DNA from 3 places in the Neobacillus sp. DFD-2R genome. Region 1 is predicted to be linked to each of the others. Evidence: a T-box and tRNA genes for the amino acid it is inferred to sense, from the RefSeq annotation. Region 1 holds a T-box; the other regions hold tRNA genes.
The links. A T-box is a leader RNA that pairs with one kind of tRNA and senses whether it is charged. The one in region 1 lies ahead of metG (methionine--tRNA ligase), so its partner is inferred to be a tRNA-Met.
Positions count from the first base shown of each region.

Region 2: it has a tRNA-Met gene. The T-box ahead of metG (methionine--tRNA ligase) is inferred to sense a tRNA for this amino acid. The anticodon was not compared.
Region 3: it has a tRNA-Met gene. The T-box ahead of metG (methionine--tRNA ligase) is inferred to sense a tRNA for this amino acid. The anticodon was not compared.

Region 1 covers NZ_CM173228.1:443,478-449,056, reverse strand. Annotated here, with positions in the region: gene metG (methionine--tRNA ligase) at 1-1,356, opposite strand, end outside; T-box leader at 1,405-1,673, opposite strand; gene AC3ANV_RS02135 (HAD family hydrolase) at 1,867-2,664, shown strand; gene AC3ANV_RS02130 (hypothetical protein) at 2,907-3,056, shown strand; gene AC3ANV_RS02125 (MFS transporter) at 3,434-4,783, shown strand; gene AC3ANV_RS02120 (LacI family DNA-binding transcriptional regulator) at 4,939-5,579, opposite strand, start outside.
Region 2 covers NZ_CM173228.1:5,011,196-5,016,774, reverse strand. Annotated here, with positions in the region: rRNA gene AC3ANV_RS25225 (23S ribosomal RNA) at 1-866, shown strand, start outside; rRNA gene rrf (5S ribosomal RNA) at 957-1,072, shown strand; tRNA gene AC3ANV_RS25215 (tRNA-Glu) at 1,116-1,190, shown strand; tRNA gene AC3ANV_RS25210 (tRNA-Val) at 1,229-1,304, shown strand; tRNA gene AC3ANV_RS25205 (tRNA-Thr) at 1,310-1,385, shown strand; tRNA gene AC3ANV_RS25200 (tRNA-Lys) at 1,395-1,470, shown strand; tRNA gene AC3ANV_RS25195 (tRNA-Ser) at 1,511-1,603, shown strand; tRNA gene AC3ANV_RS25190 (tRNA-Met) at 1,636-1,709, shown strand; tRNA gene AC3ANV_RS25185 (tRNA-Asp) at 1,713-1,789, shown strand; tRNA gene AC3ANV_RS25180 (tRNA-Phe) at 1,840-1,912, shown strand; tRNA gene AC3ANV_RS25175 (tRNA-His) at 1,997-2,072, shown strand; tRNA gene AC3ANV_RS25170 (tRNA-Gln) at 2,089-2,163, shown strand; tRNA gene AC3ANV_RS25165 (tRNA-Gly) at 2,184-2,257, shown strand; tRNA gene AC3ANV_RS25160 (tRNA-Ile) at 2,264-2,340, shown strand; tRNA gene AC3ANV_RS25155 (tRNA-Asn) at 2,349-2,423, shown strand; gene AC3ANV_RS25150 (class I SAM-dependent methyltransferase) at 2,711-3,460, shown strand; gene AC3ANV_RS25145 (histidine phosphatase family protein) at 3,557-4,180, shown strand; gene AC3ANV_RS25140 (hypothetical protein) at 4,367-4,615, shown strand; gene AC3ANV_RS25135 (CcdC protein domain-containing protein) at 5,156-5,579, shown strand, end outside.
Region 3 covers NZ_CM173228.1:4,751,504-4,757,082, forward strand. Annotated here, with positions in the region: gene AC3ANV_RS23760 (amino acid decarboxylase) at 1-48, opposite strand, end outside; gene AC3ANV_RS23765 (hypothetical protein) at 243-587, shown strand; gene AC3ANV_RS23770 (S1 domain-containing RNA-binding protein) at 1,327-1,776, shown strand; tRNA gene AC3ANV_RS23775 (tRNA-Ile) at 2,163-2,236, opposite strand; tRNA gene AC3ANV_RS23780 (tRNA-Asn) at 2,348-2,414, opposite strand; tRNA gene AC3ANV_RS23785 (tRNA-Ile) at 2,445-2,518, opposite strand; tRNA gene AC3ANV_RS23790 (tRNA-Gly) at 2,524-2,596, opposite strand; tRNA gene AC3ANV_RS23795 (tRNA-His) at 2,695-2,767, opposite strand; tRNA gene AC3ANV_RS23800 (tRNA-Tyr) at 2,773-2,857, opposite strand; tRNA gene AC3ANV_RS23805 (tRNA-Asp) at 3,006-3,082, opposite strand; tRNA gene AC3ANV_RS23810 (tRNA-Met) at 3,086-3,159, opposite strand; tRNA gene AC3ANV_RS23815 (tRNA-Ser) at 3,192-3,284, opposite strand; tRNA gene AC3ANV_RS23820 (tRNA-Ile) at 3,292-3,365, opposite strand; tRNA gene AC3ANV_RS23825 (tRNA-Met) at 3,417-3,490, opposite strand; tRNA gene AC3ANV_RS23830 (tRNA-Ala) at 3,508-3,580, opposite strand; tRNA gene AC3ANV_RS23835 (tRNA-Pro) at 3,605-3,681, opposite strand; tRNA gene AC3ANV_RS23840 (tRNA-Arg) at 3,691-3,767, opposite strand; tRNA gene AC3ANV_RS23845 (tRNA-Cys) at 3,783-3,856, opposite strand; tRNA gene AC3ANV_RS23850 (tRNA-Val) at 3,941-4,016, opposite strand; tRNA gene AC3ANV_RS23855 (tRNA-Glu) at 4,056-4,130, opposite strand; rRNA gene rrf (5S ribosomal RNA) at 4,173-4,288, opposite strand; rRNA gene AC3ANV_RS23865 (23S ribosomal RNA) at 4,364-5,579, opposite strand, start outside.

The sequences.
Region 1 (5,579 bases):
ATCAAAATATTTATTTGCATATCGCACAAATTCAAAGATATTCTCTAATGATTTTTTAAAATGAGCATTCATAATAAGTAAGCCAACTTCTTTATAGAGTTGACCAATTTTAGCTTTATTTTCTGAATTAATCTTACCTTCAGGTGTTTTACCATCATAAGATTTTTCAATAAACTTTAACGTACGATTAACAAAATTACCATATGCCCCTAGTAATTCGCTGTTATGACTATATACAAATTCACGCCACGAAAAATCAGTATCCCGATTTTCAGGTGCATTGATTGTTAAAAAATAACGGATAGAGTCTGCATCATATCTTTCTAAAATATCTGGAGCCCAAACAGCCCAATTTTGACTTGTCGATAGCTTCCGCTTTTCTAATGTCAAATACTCGTTCGAAATAATATGTGTTGGTAAAGAGTGATTATTGATGCCCATTAGAATAGAAGGCCAAATGACAGTATGAAACGGAATATTATCTTTCCCATGAATATAATAAGAAATGGTGTCTTTATTCCACCAATCTTTTATATTTTCGTTCTGTTGCTTCGTCCATTCGATACTTGCTGTTAAATAGCCTGCCACTGCTTCAATCCATACATAAATTTTCTTACCTTCAAAGCCTGCTATTGGGACATCAACACCATTTGGCAAATCACGCGTAACAGCTCTGTCGGGTACACCCTCTTTTAAATATCGAGTTGTTAATGTAATCGCATTTTCACGCCATCTATTTTCCTGCTGCGCTTTCCCCACAAATGCTTCTAATTGTTTCTGAAATTGACTAAACGCGAAATAAAAATGCTCTGTTTCTTTAATGGTGGGCTGGTTCCCACAGATCTTACATCTCTTATCAATTAAATCAAGTGGGTCTAAAATAGCAGAACAATTATCACATTGGTCCCCCCTTGCTTTCGCAACGCAATTCGGACAAATTCCTTCTACAAATCGATCTGATAAAAATTGATGATCCGTTTCACAATAGGCCTGCTCAATCGTCTTTTTGTAAAGATAGCCATTTTTAAGTAACTTTAAAAAGATTGCCTGTACTGACTTATGATGATGTTCGGCATCTGTACGAGTGAACAAATCGTAGGTGAAACCTAGCTTTTGAAAACAATCTACAAATTCTTCGTGATAACGGTTTGCAATCGCTTCAGTTGTCGTATTTTCTTGATTTGCTCGTATTGATATTGGCGTGCCATTACAGTCACTTCCTGACACATAAAGCACTTTTTCTCCTTTCTGTCTGTAATACCTTGCTAAAATATCACCTGGTAATAAAGCTGCTACATGCCCTAAATGCAGTGAACCATTAGCATAAGGCCATGCTCCTCCGATAAAAATGGTCATATTTATCCTCCCTAAATAAAAAAACCTCGCCCTTAGACAAAATGATTGTCTAAGGACGAGGTATATCTCGTGTTACCACCTTAATTCACTAATAATTTACATTATCAGCCTCAATAAGTACGGAGCGAATGAATCACTCTTATACTTTGACATATATAACGAGTGCCAAATCTCGTCAAGGTCTAATTCATTTAAATGAAAGTCGACTTTGCTGCTCAAAGGCCATTTTCAATCAACTATTTTCTGCTTCTTTTCAGCTACCGAAGCTCTCTGTAAGAAAATGAAGGTTGACTTACTTTCCTCATCATCGCGTTTAACAAATATATTTTCCTTATTATTACACAAAAATTTAAAATATAAAAGCGTTATATAGAAGGTTAAATATATAACTCAGATAGAGAACCGTCTCCTGCTTCCCAATAAACTTCATTTAATCTATACACTGAGTTTACTAGGCTTTAATATTCAGCTGATATGATTGTTTTAACAACGAATGAGGAGGCAGTATAGATGAATGTGCGTGCAATATTTATTGATATGGATGGTACACTATTAAAAGCCTCAAACTACATTTCCCGCCGAAATATGGAAGCCATTTATAGGCTCATTAATCAGGGAGTTAAGGTTTTTCTAGCCACTGGTCGACACTATGAAGTAACCGCTCCCTACCATAAAGAAATTGGATTACGAACTCCGATGATCTGTTTGAATGGTGCCGCTATTCACGATGCAGAGACAGGAAGAATTATGCAAATGAAAACCGTCCGATTGAACGAAGAACGCTTTCACCATCTGACTGCTGAAAGTCCTTGTAATGTTATTATCCATACAGCAAATGGGCTTTATTGTAAAGAAACAAATGAAGAAATCGATTATTGGACAAAAGTTGGGCAAATTCCGCCACGGTATATTGGAGATTTAAGACAGGCAAATTATCAAGATGTTCTTAAATATAGTGTTCGAACAGGTGCACCAAGTCCGAAAATTTCTGCTTTGTTTAAAAAGGAAGCAGAAGTCATCGATTGGAATGACGGGTTTGAGATGGTTGCTCCTAATGTTTCCAAATGGTCTGCGATAAAAAGCTTACTTACCGAATTTCGAATTAATCCAAATGAAGTCGTAGCCATTGGAGACGGACCCAATGATATAGAGATGCTTCGTCATGTCGGTACAGGTGTGGCAATGGGGAACGCTAGCGAAAAGGTTAAAGCAGTAGCTGATTTTATTACAGGACACCACGAAAATGATGGATTAGCTGAGTTTATCGAACGTTATCTTCTTAAATCATATGAATCATATGCGATTTAGAGTTTTTTATGGCTTTTTAATGGTGCTATTTGGGTATTTTTCATTATTTAATTATGCAATCTAGAATCTTGTTTTTCACTACTTCTCTCCTGTATTGCACAATTTTGGACATCTGTGAACAGAAAAAATAAGATAGCTTTACTCCTTCACCATATATTCCTGTTTATGTTTACTTTATATATATCAAAATATGTATATAATCCCCCACATCTCCAAACCTTATATAAATGGAGGTGATTCCATTGGATGAAAATGAAAAAGCACCATTAAAAAATAAAAGAAATAATGATTTATCTTCGGATGCTTCTCAAAAGCCAATAGTATTAGACGAGGCTCCTGAACCGCGTGGTAAGTATGGAGCACAAATAGATACCGATTTAGACAAATACTAACATTTCAGCGCCAATTTATTGGCGTTTTTTATTTTCATCTAAAACGGTAAAAAGAATGTCAATTATTGTTTCACTTTTCACTTACTAAAACAAAACTTCTGAACAATCAGCTTGCTTGACACAATCGGCTATTTCCTTTAATATATCTCATGCTCAAGATATTAGAAACTCAAAAAAACTCCTCCAACAGGATTCAAACTCCCCACATTTTATCGTAGCAATACCATTTCAAAGAGGAAGCTAAGTACGGTAAAACAAGGCAAAAATGCTTTTTGCTTTGGAGAATTTTCATTTATAGTAGGTAAAAAAATCATATTGTTCGATAATGGGAGATCTGTAAGGAAATCCGCTTATCGAACGAAAAAGGAGATTACTAAATGAGTAGCAGAACTACCGTAATGATCAGTATTGTTCTTGCCATGTTGGTAGCGTCGATTGATTCAACGATTATGAACACAACGATGCCAATTATCGCAAAAGAGCTGGGCAGATTTGACCTGTATGCGTGGTCGTTTGCGTCTTATATGATTGCTAGTACGATTCTTTCTCCTGTGGCCGGCAGATTATCTGATTTGTTCGGACGGAAAAAAGTATTTGGATTTGGAATTTTATTATTTTTGGTTGGATCCTTTCTTTGCGGGATGTCAGCCAGTATGGTTCAATTGGTTATCTTTCGGGCCGTTCAAGGAATTGGAGCAGGTTTTATGATGCCTTTCCCTGCCATCATTGCCGGAGATTTGTTTTCAGTCGAGAAAAGGGGCAGAATTCAAGCGTTATTTACAGCTATGTGGGGCTTGTCAGCTGTTCTCGCCCCCTTACTCGGATCCTTTTTCGTTGAGGTTTTGACCTGGAGATGGATTTTCTTTGTCAACCTCCCCATTTGTTTAATTGCGTTTGTTACGCTGCTGCCTTATAAAGAAAATTATCAGCCCAAAAAAGCAAAGATCGATTATATTGGTGCCGTTCTCTTCGCTGTCGGTGTCACGTTCCTTCTATTAGATACGATTGTGAAGGAAAATAGGTCCTTATATTTATTACTTGGAATCGTCTTGCTCGTTGTTTTTTATTTTTACGAGAAAAAACAAACGTCACCGATCGTTCCGCTTTCCATGTTTAAAAATAAGCTGATTGCACAGATTAACATCAATGCCTTTATTGGAACAACCGCTTTATTCGGGACAGCCAGTTTTGTACCATTATTCTTACAAAATATCGCAGGACTTTCGTTATTCATGAGTGGAGTGGCCCTATTGGGTACCGCCATCGGATGGATGGCCGCTGCCGTCCCGGCAGGAAAATGGATTCTAAAGTATGGGTATCGAATCCTATTAATTATTGGAAATCTATTATTATTCTTCTCCGGTTTATTATTAACCTTCCTAAATCCAAGCCATGGTTTTGTTTTTGTATTTGCGGTTATGATCGTTCAAGGGTTAGCGTTTGGCTTACTCACCACGGTCGGGATGATTGGCGTTCAGCAGCTTGTTGACGGTCATGAAAGAGGAATCTCTACCTCATTCTTTATGTTCTGCCGGAATATGGGGACAGCGATTGGCGTAACCATAATGGGGGCCTTATTAACAAGCGGTGTAAACTTTATGCAAGGAATCCATCATCTGTTTCTTTTCGGTTTCTTCGGAAGCATATTAGCCCTGCTAACATCCTTTCTTATTCAAAAGGAATCATTAAATCAAAAAGGGATCGTAGCAAAAGAGAAAATGAGTTAACTACTTATTAGGATTTAACATGAAAAAATTATAAAAGAGTCCAAATTATTTTATAGTTTCCTAAACGATAAAAAAGCGAAAAAGTCTCTCTTGGACTTTTTCGCTTTAAAATTTTGGTAAAAAAATAAGTTACGTTAAAAACCTTCTTTTTTACCCTACATTACTTTCGTTGGATCACCGCATGAAAGACGTTCAACCAATTTATGAGCTACAATGATACGCTTAGTCGGTTCATTACGGTTCTCAATTCGTTGAATTAAGCTTTTTGATGCTTGATACCCGAGCCCAAATATATTAATATCAACAGATGTTAACGGCGGATTCGACAATTCTGCCAAAAGCACATTATTAAAGCTAACAACAGAGATTTCTTCCGGAACCTTTATTCCTAATTCATTTAATGTGCTAAGTACACCAAGTGCCATAAAGTCATCCACTACCACTAGCGAAGTAGGGCGCTGTGCAAGTGCCATTAACTCACTTACCGCCTCTTGACCGCCTTCCCTTCGGAATTCCTCATGAAGGATATATTCATTTTTTATAGGGATGTTTGCATTTTTCAAAGCCTCTTTATACCCATTCAAACGATCAACTGTGACCATTAATTCCGGACTTCCGCCGATAAAAGCGATATCCCGATGTCCATGGTCTATTAAATATTCAGTCGCTTCTCTCATGGCACGAACATTATCATTGTCAACATGTGTGATTTCTTCTACATGTTTTGAAGGTTTTCCAATGATAACAAAAGGAAAATCCATTTTTCTCAAATAAGAGATGACCTTATCCTCTACTT
Region 2 (5,579 bases), 900 kb from region 1:
GCAGGTTACCCGCGACAGGACGGAAAGACCCCGTGGAGCTTTACTGTAGCCTGATATTGAATTTTGGTACAGCTTGTACAGGATAGGTAGGAGCCGTAGAAGCCGGAGCGCTAGCTTCGGTGGAGGCGTCGGTGGGATACTACCCTGGCTGTATTGAAATTCTAACCCGCACCCCTCATCGGGGTGGGAGACAGTGTCAGGTGGGCAGTTTGACTGGGGCGGTCGCCTCCTAAAGAGTAACGGAGGCGCCCAAAGGTTCCCTCAGAATGGTTGGAAATCATTCGTAGAGTGTAAAGGCACAAGGGAGCTTGACTGCGAGACCTACAAGTCGAGCAGGGACGAAAGTCGGGCTTAGTGATCCGGTGGTTCCGCATGGAAGGGCCATCGCTCAACGGATAAAAGCTACCCCGGGGATAACAGGCTTATCTCCCCCAAGAGTCCACATCGACGGGGAGGTTTGGCACCTCGATGTCGGCTCATCGCATCCTGGGGCTGTAGTCGGTCCCAAGGGTTGGGCTGTTCGCCCATTAAAGCGGTACGCGAGCTGGGTTCAGAACGTCGTGAGACAGTTCGGTCCCTATCCGTCGTGGGCGCAGGAAATTTGAGAGGAGCTGTCCTTAGTACGAGAGGACCGGGATGGACGCACCGCTGGTGTACCAGTTGTCTTGCCAAAGGCATCGCTGGGTAGCTATGTGCGGACGGGATAAGTGCTGAAAGCATCTAAGCATGAAGCCCCCCTCAAGATGAGATTTCCCATAGCGTCAAGCTAGTAAGAACCCTGAAAGATGATCAGGTTGATAGGTCAGAGGTGGAAGCGCGGTGACGTGTGGAGCTGACTGATACTAATCGTTCGAGGACTTAACCAAGTCATATTTATATGAACAAGGTGAACTCGTTTTTACCAAACTTCTTCTGCATTATCCAGTTTTGAGGGAATGAAACCTCAAAGAAAATAGTCTGGCAGCAATGGCGAGAAGGTCACACCCGTTCCCATACCGAACACGGAAGTTAAGCTTCTCAGCGCCGATGGTAGTTGGGACTTTGTCCCTGTGAGAGTAGGACGTTGCCAGGCGATGCCCCAATGGGGGCTATACTTATGTTTGTTTTTTAGAGTTGGCCCGTTGGTCAAGCGGTTAAGACACCGCCCTTTCACGGCGGTAACACGGGTTCGAATCCCGTACGGGTCACCAAGTTTTTTCGCGCTAGCGAAAATAACTTTCATTATTATGGAGGATTAGCTCAGCTGGGAGAGCATCTGCCTTACAAGCAGAGGGTCGGCGGTTCGATCCCGTCATCCTCCACCATTCTTGCCGGTTTAGCTCAATTGGTAGAGCAACTGACTTGTAATCAGTAGGTTGGGGGTTCAAGTCCTCTAGCCGGCACCAGTAGTTTTAGAGCCATTAGCTCAGTTGGTAGAGCATCTGACTTTTAATCAGAGGGTCGAAGGTTCGAGTCCTTCATGGCTCACCATTTTCTATGTAGGTTTATGTCCTACATGGTTGATTTATATGGAGGAATACCCAAGTCCGGCTGAAGGGATCGGTCTTGAAAACCGACAGGCGGGTTAAACCGCGCGGGGGTTCGAATCCCTCTTCCTCCTCCATTAATTAAATTTAAATTTAATAATATTATCGTCGCGGGGTGGAGCAGTCCGGTAGCTCGTCGGGCTCATAACCCGAAGGTCGCAGGTTCAAATCCTGTCCCCGCAATTTGGTCCGGTAGTTCAGTTGGTTAGAATGCCTGCCTGTCACGCAGGAGGTCGCGGGTTCGAGTCCCGTCCGGACCGCCAGTTTTTTTTTCTAGTAGGCAACTGCTATTGATATATATACTGTACTATATGGCTCAGTAGCTCAGTCGGTAGAGCAAAGGACTGAAAATCCTTGTGTCGGCGGTTCGATTCCGTCCTGAGCCATCATGATTAAAGTGTTTGTTAAAGGCAGACAAGGTTTCGAAACCTTTTAGAGGAATTCGTTTCCTACTACCACTGTCGATTATGGCGGTTGTGGCGAAGTGGTTAACGCATCGGATTGTGGTTCCGACATTCGTGGGTTCAATTCCCATCAGCCGCCCCAATAATTATTATATTAATGGGCTATAGCCAAGCGGTAAGGCATCGCACTTTGACTGCGACATGCGTTGGTTCAAATCCAGCTAGCCCAGCCATCATTCTCATTTTTAGATTTGCGGGTGTAGTTTACTGGTAAAACCTCAGCCTTCCAAGCTGATGTAGTGGGTTCGATTCCCATCACCCGCTCCAAATAATGGGCCTATAGCTCAGCTGGTTAGAGCGCACGCCTGATAAGCGTGAGGTCGATGGTTCGAGTCCATTTAGGCCCACCATAATTTGTTCCGCAGTAGCTCAGTGGTAGAGCTATCGGCTGTTAACCGATCGGTCGTAGGTTCGAGTCCTACCTGCGGAGCCATTTTATATAAAGAACATCTAAATTATATGGAATGGTATTACGAGCTTATAATCATCTTGAAGACAATTTAGAATTTTTACATATAAAACAATACTAAAAGACACCATGTTAAAAATTACATGGTGTCTTTTTTGATTTCTGCGTAGCGGTGATAGTTTTGTTGAAAAAGTATGATTAAATTATTTATCTTTAGTAAATATTTTTTCCAAGGTTGCCGTATAAGTAATTAAAATTTAAACTTAAAGAAAATAACTGGAATTTTATTCAAGAGAAAAGGAGAAATAAATTTGGAGAGAAACAGATTTTCTGCGATTGCCCATCGCAATCATACATTTAGTAATCCAATAAGTGAAGAAAAGATCATGAAAATGATCGGAATAGTATCACCAAAGCCAAAGGATAAAGCAATTGATATTGGAGCAGGAAAATGTGAACTGCTGATTCGTCTTGTGGAAAATTATAATATTTCAGCAACTGCGATAGAAGTGTATGACGGTTCTATCGAGGAAGCAAAAAAACGAGCAAGTAACAGAATTCCCGAGGACAGTATTGAGTTTATTGTGGAAGATGCCAAGCTGGCAGTCGAGAACTGTAAACAAGAAGGATATGATTTCGGAATTTGTATCGGGTCGACCCACGCTTTGGGCGGGCTGGAGACTACTCTTCAGACGCTGAAGCGTCTCGTAAAGAAAAATGGGTTTATTATTATAGGAGAAGGCTACTGGAAGAAGCCACCAAGTGCTGAATATTTGCAGGCTCTTGGTGGAGCGGACGAGTCTGAATGTAAAAGTCATGCGGAGACGGTAAGAGCCGGTGAGGAATTAGGATTAATCCCTCTTTGGTCCTATGTGGCAAATGAGGATGATTGGGATGAATATGAGTGGCTTTATTCCTTATCTATTGAAAATTATTGTCAAGAAAATCCCGAAGACCCGGATTGTGAAGCGATGCTGCAGCGAATCCGGACATGGCGACAAACCTATTTGAAATGGGGCAGGGACACGCTGGGTTTTGGGGTGTATTTGTTTCGGAACTAAGTTGGCAGCCTGCTAATTTAAAGAAAGCATTAAAATTCAAATGGGTGTAGGTTTACTAGATAAAAGAATATTGACTTAATCAAGGAGTGGAGAGATTTGAATATTTACGTTATCCGGCACGGGGAATCTGAGCATAATATTGACCGATCAGTGATGGCACATACCCATGATTCTAAACATAGCTTGACAGAACTCGGTCAGAACCAGGCACAAAAAACGGCTGAATTTCTTAAAACGAAACTAAACGAAAAGACTGTTTTATACGCTTCGCCGTATTTGCGAACGATTCAAACGGCGAAGGCGATTCATTCTTTTCTTCCGGAGCAAGTTCCATTTTATGAAAACCCGCTTATAAGAGAGTGGGAACTGGGAAATCTTTATGATTTCAACAATCGTACCCCGGAGGCAAAAAAGGAATTTAAAGCAGCGGGCCAATTTTACTTTCGCTATCAAAATGGAGAATCGCTGGCAGATGTGTACTTACGTGCGACTATGTTCATGAATACCGTATTAGATCGAGTAAAGCAGCAGCAGCGGTATGAAAATGTTGTGATCGTTACTCACGCTGCATTTATTCAAATGCTTCTGACCTTTCTAATGAACTGGCCAATTGAGGATTTGACCAATTTTAAACCTGTAGAAAATGCATCTGTCATCAATATTTATGAAACCGATGGTGATTACCGGTATGAAAAGATTTTTGTACCGAATGTCAACTAGCGGGTTCATAGGTGATAATCGATACAAAAATAATATAAAAATAATTTTTTTTTTAATATTTTTATTCGAGGATCAAATAGAAAGACAAAATGGTATCTTTTGGTATTATTACATTTATTACCTGATATAATTGAATGCTAAAAATTTCAGCGAGTAATATAATGGATACGAAGGGGGAATCAACAAATGATGACTTTTAATGAAATCGAAATAGGGATGTTACTAAGATTGGAGAAGACCCATAAATATGAACCAAGTTATATTGTTCGAGTTTTAGGTAAATCATTAAAAAATATCAACGGACAAGAAGTACCATTAATAGTGATTGAAGATCCGGAACACCCTCAAGAAATAATAAGTAAATCGCCATCTCTCTTCCAACCATTCTTTGAGAATTCATCTAACAAGTCCAACTTATTTTATGAAAGAATATAATTTTCAATCCATAACAGTCTAATAAATTGGTATGAATTCACACTTCCAACATTCCGGTTAGAATATTCGTTAAAACATTTATTTTCAAAAGAAAGCCGAAGGATGGTTAACACAGATCTTTCGGGCAGCCCTCATCACATTGAAGGTATATCTTTATAACGTCGTAAATCTCCCTTAACCGTCTTCCTCAGATATCTTACATAATCATAGTTTGGTGTATAGAACTGCCTTAAAGAGACGGCCATCTCTTTGGGGCTTTATTTTTGTCCTCCTCTCGCCAGGGAATGATTTCAATTATTTAAACAAGTAAAGAGGTGGATGAACTATAAAACAATCCTCTTTTTAAGAGCCGATTATAAACAAAGTTAATAAAAAGGAGGATAAACCTCTATCTGGAGATAGAGGTTTTTGTTTTTAAATTCTATCATGGGATAGTCGATTCATAGAATGGGAGGAGGTATGATAATAATTGTTAGGTTAATGCTTTAGGGAGAAATTTAATGACATTTTTATTTTTAATTCAAAAAGGGAGGAACAATCATGCATCAAACATCTTACTCGGTTTTCATTATTGCTGCACTTATTCTATTTAGTATTTATAGGCGTGTACGCCGAAACATAGGATGGCAACAGTTAAGTCAAGGAAAAATATGGTTTAGGACTGTCCTTTTATTTATTATTGGGCTGATTTTCTTGGGAGAGGGAATTTTCCACCCAATAAGCTTAATCTCAGATGTAGTGGGCATTCTTATTGGTATCATTCTTGCTTATTACAGTGCAGGTATGACGCGTTTCGAAAAACGGGAGGGAGGCTTGTACTACCGCCCGAACACCTGGATTGGCAGCATCGTTACAATTATTTTCCTTGGCCGCCTTGGTTATCGCATTTACGGAATATACACACAAGGATCATTAGGTGCATTACAAGGAAGCCAAACAAACGGATGGCAAAATATAGGTTACG
Region 3 (5,579 bases), 1.2 Mb from region 1:
CCGAATATCCATTACTGCCCGTTTTCCTTCAATTTGAAAGCTATTCATCTTATTCGCACTCCTTTTGTAATTGGATTATGACTAAGATTAACATGATTTAATTCGTATTAAATTGATTTATATCATATAAACTATTCTATTTTCGAAAGGTTTGTGAACATTGCCCTCCAAACGATATAACCGGCGACGATAGATGATAGAATGATAAACAGCAAGATAACAATATATCGGAGTTGAATAAGATGTTTAAGAAAATCTCCTTTATCGCTTCGCTGTTGTTTTTTCTATTAGGAACAAACGTACTTGCCTATTCTAATCTAGAAACTTCTGCTCCCAAAAGCGGAGAGATAATTAAACAACCACTAAAGGAACATAAGCTCTCCTTTACTACTAAACTTTCCACTCCTGTTTTGATAACAGCTAAAAAGACCTTAGCCGGGAAAAGCGAGTATGGAATGAAGGATAATGCCAAACTTACCAAAACAGAGACGCCTTCATTAAAAGCGTATGTTGTTCCTGGATCTGTTATATTCATGATTATCGGTTTAGGAAGCTTTTGGTTAATTTATCGAAGAAAACATAACTAATTGCCCGATTATATACAATAGTAAAAAGCAGCGTAATAAACGCTGCTTTTTACTATCTGCTTTATGTGGTTTATTCACCAAACGGTTTTGTATTATCGCTTGAACCGGTCCAAACAATCAATTCTCGGATAGCATTATTCAATCTTATATTGTTATTGGCGGAGCGGGCGCAGTATTGCTCGAACCGGACTTCCACCCGCTTCTCTCTTTGGACCATGAGACCTGATATTGAAAAGGAGAATCGCCCAGACAAACCGGTATCCCATTTTGCAGCTTTCTGGAAATATCAAAAATCTTCATTTTTTCCCCCTCTTCCAATAAATATTAACAATCTATTTTTTACAGATAAATAGTTTTGATCCTGACCATTTTCCACAATTACCTCCTTTATTAATTCAAAATATACTCCACAATAGAATAGTTATAATCTGTCCAAGTTGTTGGTATGCCTTCATAAGCAGTTGAATTAGCAATCGAATTAATTTTGGAATAAATGTGTCATACATCGTTAAATTACTTTCCAAACAATATCTTCTTGCTTATTGAAGCATTTCTGCGTGCAGAGTAGTTTGGGGTTAATTGGTTCTTACCTTAAAATGAAATTAACCAAATAAAATATTAGCTCAGACCTGCCTTTTCCACCTTTGTCATTCAAAATCAAATTGCTTCGTTTATATTATTTCCTTCATTAATTTGTTATAATAGTGTTTTAACATTATTGAGGGGGAACCTTATTTTTATGTCAGTCGAAGTAAACAGCAAGTTACAAGGTAAAGTAACAGGCATCACTAATTTTGGAGCATTCGTAGAATTACCGGGAGGTTCAACAGGTCTTGTGCATATCAGTGAAGTTGCGGATGGCTATGTAAAAGACGTTAATGACCATCTCAAAGTAGGAGACCAGATAGAAGTAAAAGTGATTAGTATAAAAGACGGAAAAACTTCCTTGTCCATCAAAAAAGCGATAGATAGACCCGAAGGACAAACCTCTTCTTATTCACAACGCCCAACACGCCCGGGAAGAGTTGATAACCGTTCTAAAGACTTCCGCTCAAAAGGCAATTTCAAACCAAAGGAAACTTTTGAAGATAAAATGGCCCGTTTTTTAAAGACTAGTGAAGAGAATTTATCTACCCTCAAACGTAACACTGGTGCAAAACAGGGCGGTCGAGGCGGAAGACGCGGATAACCTGCTGCGTTTTTTAATACTTCATCATATAGAAAAAGGCAAGCCTGTCTAGTAAACTGGCTTGCCTTCTTTATTATTACTCTAATAGCTTTAGCTTATTAAATCAAACAAAAAATAATATAAAAGTTAAATAGATCCATCTCTAAATACGCAGCGTTGAGGCTGTCTGACTGAGAGCCAAAGGGTTCGCTCCATTCAGTAACTGACCATATTTTACATTTACTATAGTAGGAGATTTGTAATTGTTTGGTAATCGACGGGTCCTAGCACCTGGAATTGAAAATGAATAGAAGGGATTCTATTCATTTTTGCTCGAATAATAAATAAAAAAGGTTGGATAAGTTCACATTATCCAACCTTTTTTACTTACCTTATAAATGTTTTTACGCGCCTTAGAAGATTCGAACCTCTGACCGACAACTTATAAGGCTGTTGCTCTATCCTACTGAGCTAAAGGTGCATCTTATGTATGGTTGAGAAGAGTGATTTGAACCTCGCGCCGCTTACGAGATTTCCACCCTTAGCAGGGGCGCCTCTTAAACCTCTTGAGTACTACCCCTAAAAAATTAAATGGCCTCAAGTAGGACCGAACCTACGGCCAATCGGTTAACAGCCGATTGCTCTACCACTGAGCTACTACGGAACAAAAATATATTATTTTATTATGATGGGCCTAAATGGACTCGAACCATCGACCTCACGCTTATCAGGCGTGCGCTCTAACCAACTGAGCTATAGGCCCTAATATGGAGCGGTGATGAGAATCGAACTCACAACATCAGCTTGGAAGGCTGAGGTTTTACCACTAAACTACACCCGCATTTTTAAAATTGGAGGCAACACCGGGATTTAAACCGGGGATAAAGGTTTTGCAGGCCTCTGCCTTACCGCTTGGCTTTAGCCCCATAAATTAAATAGGGCGGCTGATGGGAATCGAACCCACGAATGTCGGAACCACAATCCGATGCGTTAACCACTTCGCCACAACCGCCATCATGGTGGAGGGGGACGGATTCGAACCGCCGAACCCTGAGGGAGCGGATTTACAGTCCGCCGCGTTTAGCCACTTCGCTACCCCTCCGTATATAAGTCTAGTAGAGCATTAAATTTAATGGTGGCACAGGACGGACTCGAACCGCAGACACAAGACTTTTCAGTCCTTTGCTCTACGTCTGAGCTACTGAGTCACACAATCTATATCAACAGTAGTTAACCTACCGGGATAAAAATGGCGGTCCGGACGGGACTCGAACCCGCGACCTCCTGCGTGACAGGCAGGCATTCTAACCAACTGAACTACCGGACCATATTGCGGGGGCAGGATTTGAACCTGCGACCTTCGGGTTATGAGCCCGACGAGCTACCGGACTGCTCCACCCCGCGACGATAATATTATTAAATTTAAATTTAATTAATGGAGGAGGAAGAGGGATTCGAACCCCCGCGCGGTTTAACCCGCCTGTCGGTTTTCAAGACCGATCCCTTCAGCCGGACTTGGGTATTCCTCCAGATAAATGGACCCTGTAGGACTCGAACCTACGACCGGACGGTTATGAGCCGTCTGCTCTAACCAGCTGAGCTAAGGGTCCATTAACACTAACATTAATGTTTAATAACAACATTAGCATTAATTTCTTATATAGCGGCGGAGGGGATCGAACCCCCGACCTTACGGGTATGAACCGTACGCTCTAGCCAGCTGAGCTACACCGCCATTTCAATAAAAATAAATGGAGCCTAGCGGGATCGAACCGCTGACCTCCTGCGTGCAAAGCAGGCGCTCTCCCAGCTGAGCTAAGGCCCCATGTTGTTATTTTAAACATTCAACTGGTCGGGAAGACAGGATTCGAACCTGCGACCCCTTGGTCCCAAACCAAGTGCTCTACCAAGCTGAGCTACTTCCCGATATAATAATGGCGCGCCCGAAAGGAGTCGAACCCATAACCTTCTGATCCGTAGTCAGACGCTCTATCCAATTGAGCTACGGGCGCATTAATAAATTATTTTGGAGGCGGCAACCGGATTCGAACCGGTGGTAAAGGTTTTGCAGACCTCTGCCTTACCACTTGGCTATGCCGCCAATTGATGACTTGAACCCCCACTACTGATTACAAGTCAGTTGCTCTACCACTTGAGCTACACCGGCATATTAATACTAAAAAATTGGTGGAGGATGACGGGATCGAACCGCCGACCCTCTGCTTGTAAGGCAGATGCTCTCCCAGCTGAGCTAATCCTCCATAATAATGAAAGTTATTTTCGCTAGCGCGAAAAAACTTTGGTGACCCCTACGGGATTCGAACCCGTGTTACCGCCGTGAAAGGGCGGTGTCTTAACCGCTTGACCAAGGGGCCGACTATAAAATTAGACAAAATAATAGCCCCAATAGGGGCTTAGCCTGGCAACGTCCTACTCTCACAGGGACAAAGTCCCAACTACCATCGGCGCTGAGAAGCTTAACTTCCGTGTTCGGTATGGGAACGGGTGTGACCTTCTCGCCATTGCTGCCAGACTATTTATTTGAGGTTTCATTCCCTCAAAACTGGATAATGCAGAAGAAGTTTGTAAAAACGAGTTCGCTTTAAAACTGGTTAAGTCCTCGAACGATTAGTATCAGTCAGCTCCACACGTCACCGCGCTTCCACCTCTGACCTATCAACCTGATCATCTTTCAGGGTTCTTACTAGCTTGACGCTATGGGAAATCTCATCTTGAGGGGGGCTTCATGCTTAGATGCTTTCAGCACTTATCCCGTCCGCACATAGCTACCCAGCGATGCCTTTGGCAAGACAACTGGTACACCAGCGGTGCGTCCATCCCGGTCCTCTCGTACTAAGGACAGCTCCTCTCAAATTTCCTGCGCCCACGACGGATAGGGACCGAACTGTCTCACGACGTTCTGAACCCAGCTCGCGTACCGCTTTAATGGGCGAACAGCCCAACCCTTGGGACCGACTACAGCCCCAGGATGCGATGAGCCGACATCGAGGTGCCAAACCTCCCCGTCGATGTGGACTCTTGGGGGAGATAAGCCTGTTATCCCCGGGGTAGCTTTTATCCGTTGAGCGATGGCCCTTCCATGCGGAACCACCGGATCACTAAGCCCGACTTTCGTCCCTGCTCGACTTGTAGGTCTCGCAGTCAAGCTCCCTTGTGCCTTTACACTCTACGAATGATTTCCAACCATTCTGAGGGAACCTTTGGGCGCCTCCGTTACTCTTTAGGAGGCGACCGCCCCAGTCAAACTGCCCACCTGACACTGTCTCCCACCCCGATCAGGGGTGCGGGTTAGAATTTCAATACAGCCAGGGTAGTATCCCACCGACGCCTCCACCGAAGCTAGCGCTCCGGCTTCTACGGCTCCTACCTATCCTGTACAAGCTGTACCAAAATTCAATATCAGGCTACAGTAAAGCTCCACGGGGTCTTTCCGTCCTGTCGCGGGTAACCTGCATCTTCACAGGTACTATAATTTCACCGAGTCTCTCGTTGAGACAGTGCCCAGATCGTTACGCCTTTCGTGCGGGTCGGAACTTACCCGACAAGGAATTTCGCTACCTTAGGACCGTTATAGTTACGGCCGCCGTTTACTGGGGCTTCGATTCAGAGCTTCGCTTGCGCTAACCCCTCCTCTTAACCTTCCAGCACCGGGCAGGCGTCAGCCCCTATACTTCGCCTTGCGGCTTCGCAGAGACCTGTGTTTTTGCTAAACAGTCGCCTGGGCCTATTCACTGCGGCTCTTCGAGGCTATTCACCCCAAAGAGCACCCCTTCTCCCGAAGTTACGGGGTCATTTTGCCGAGT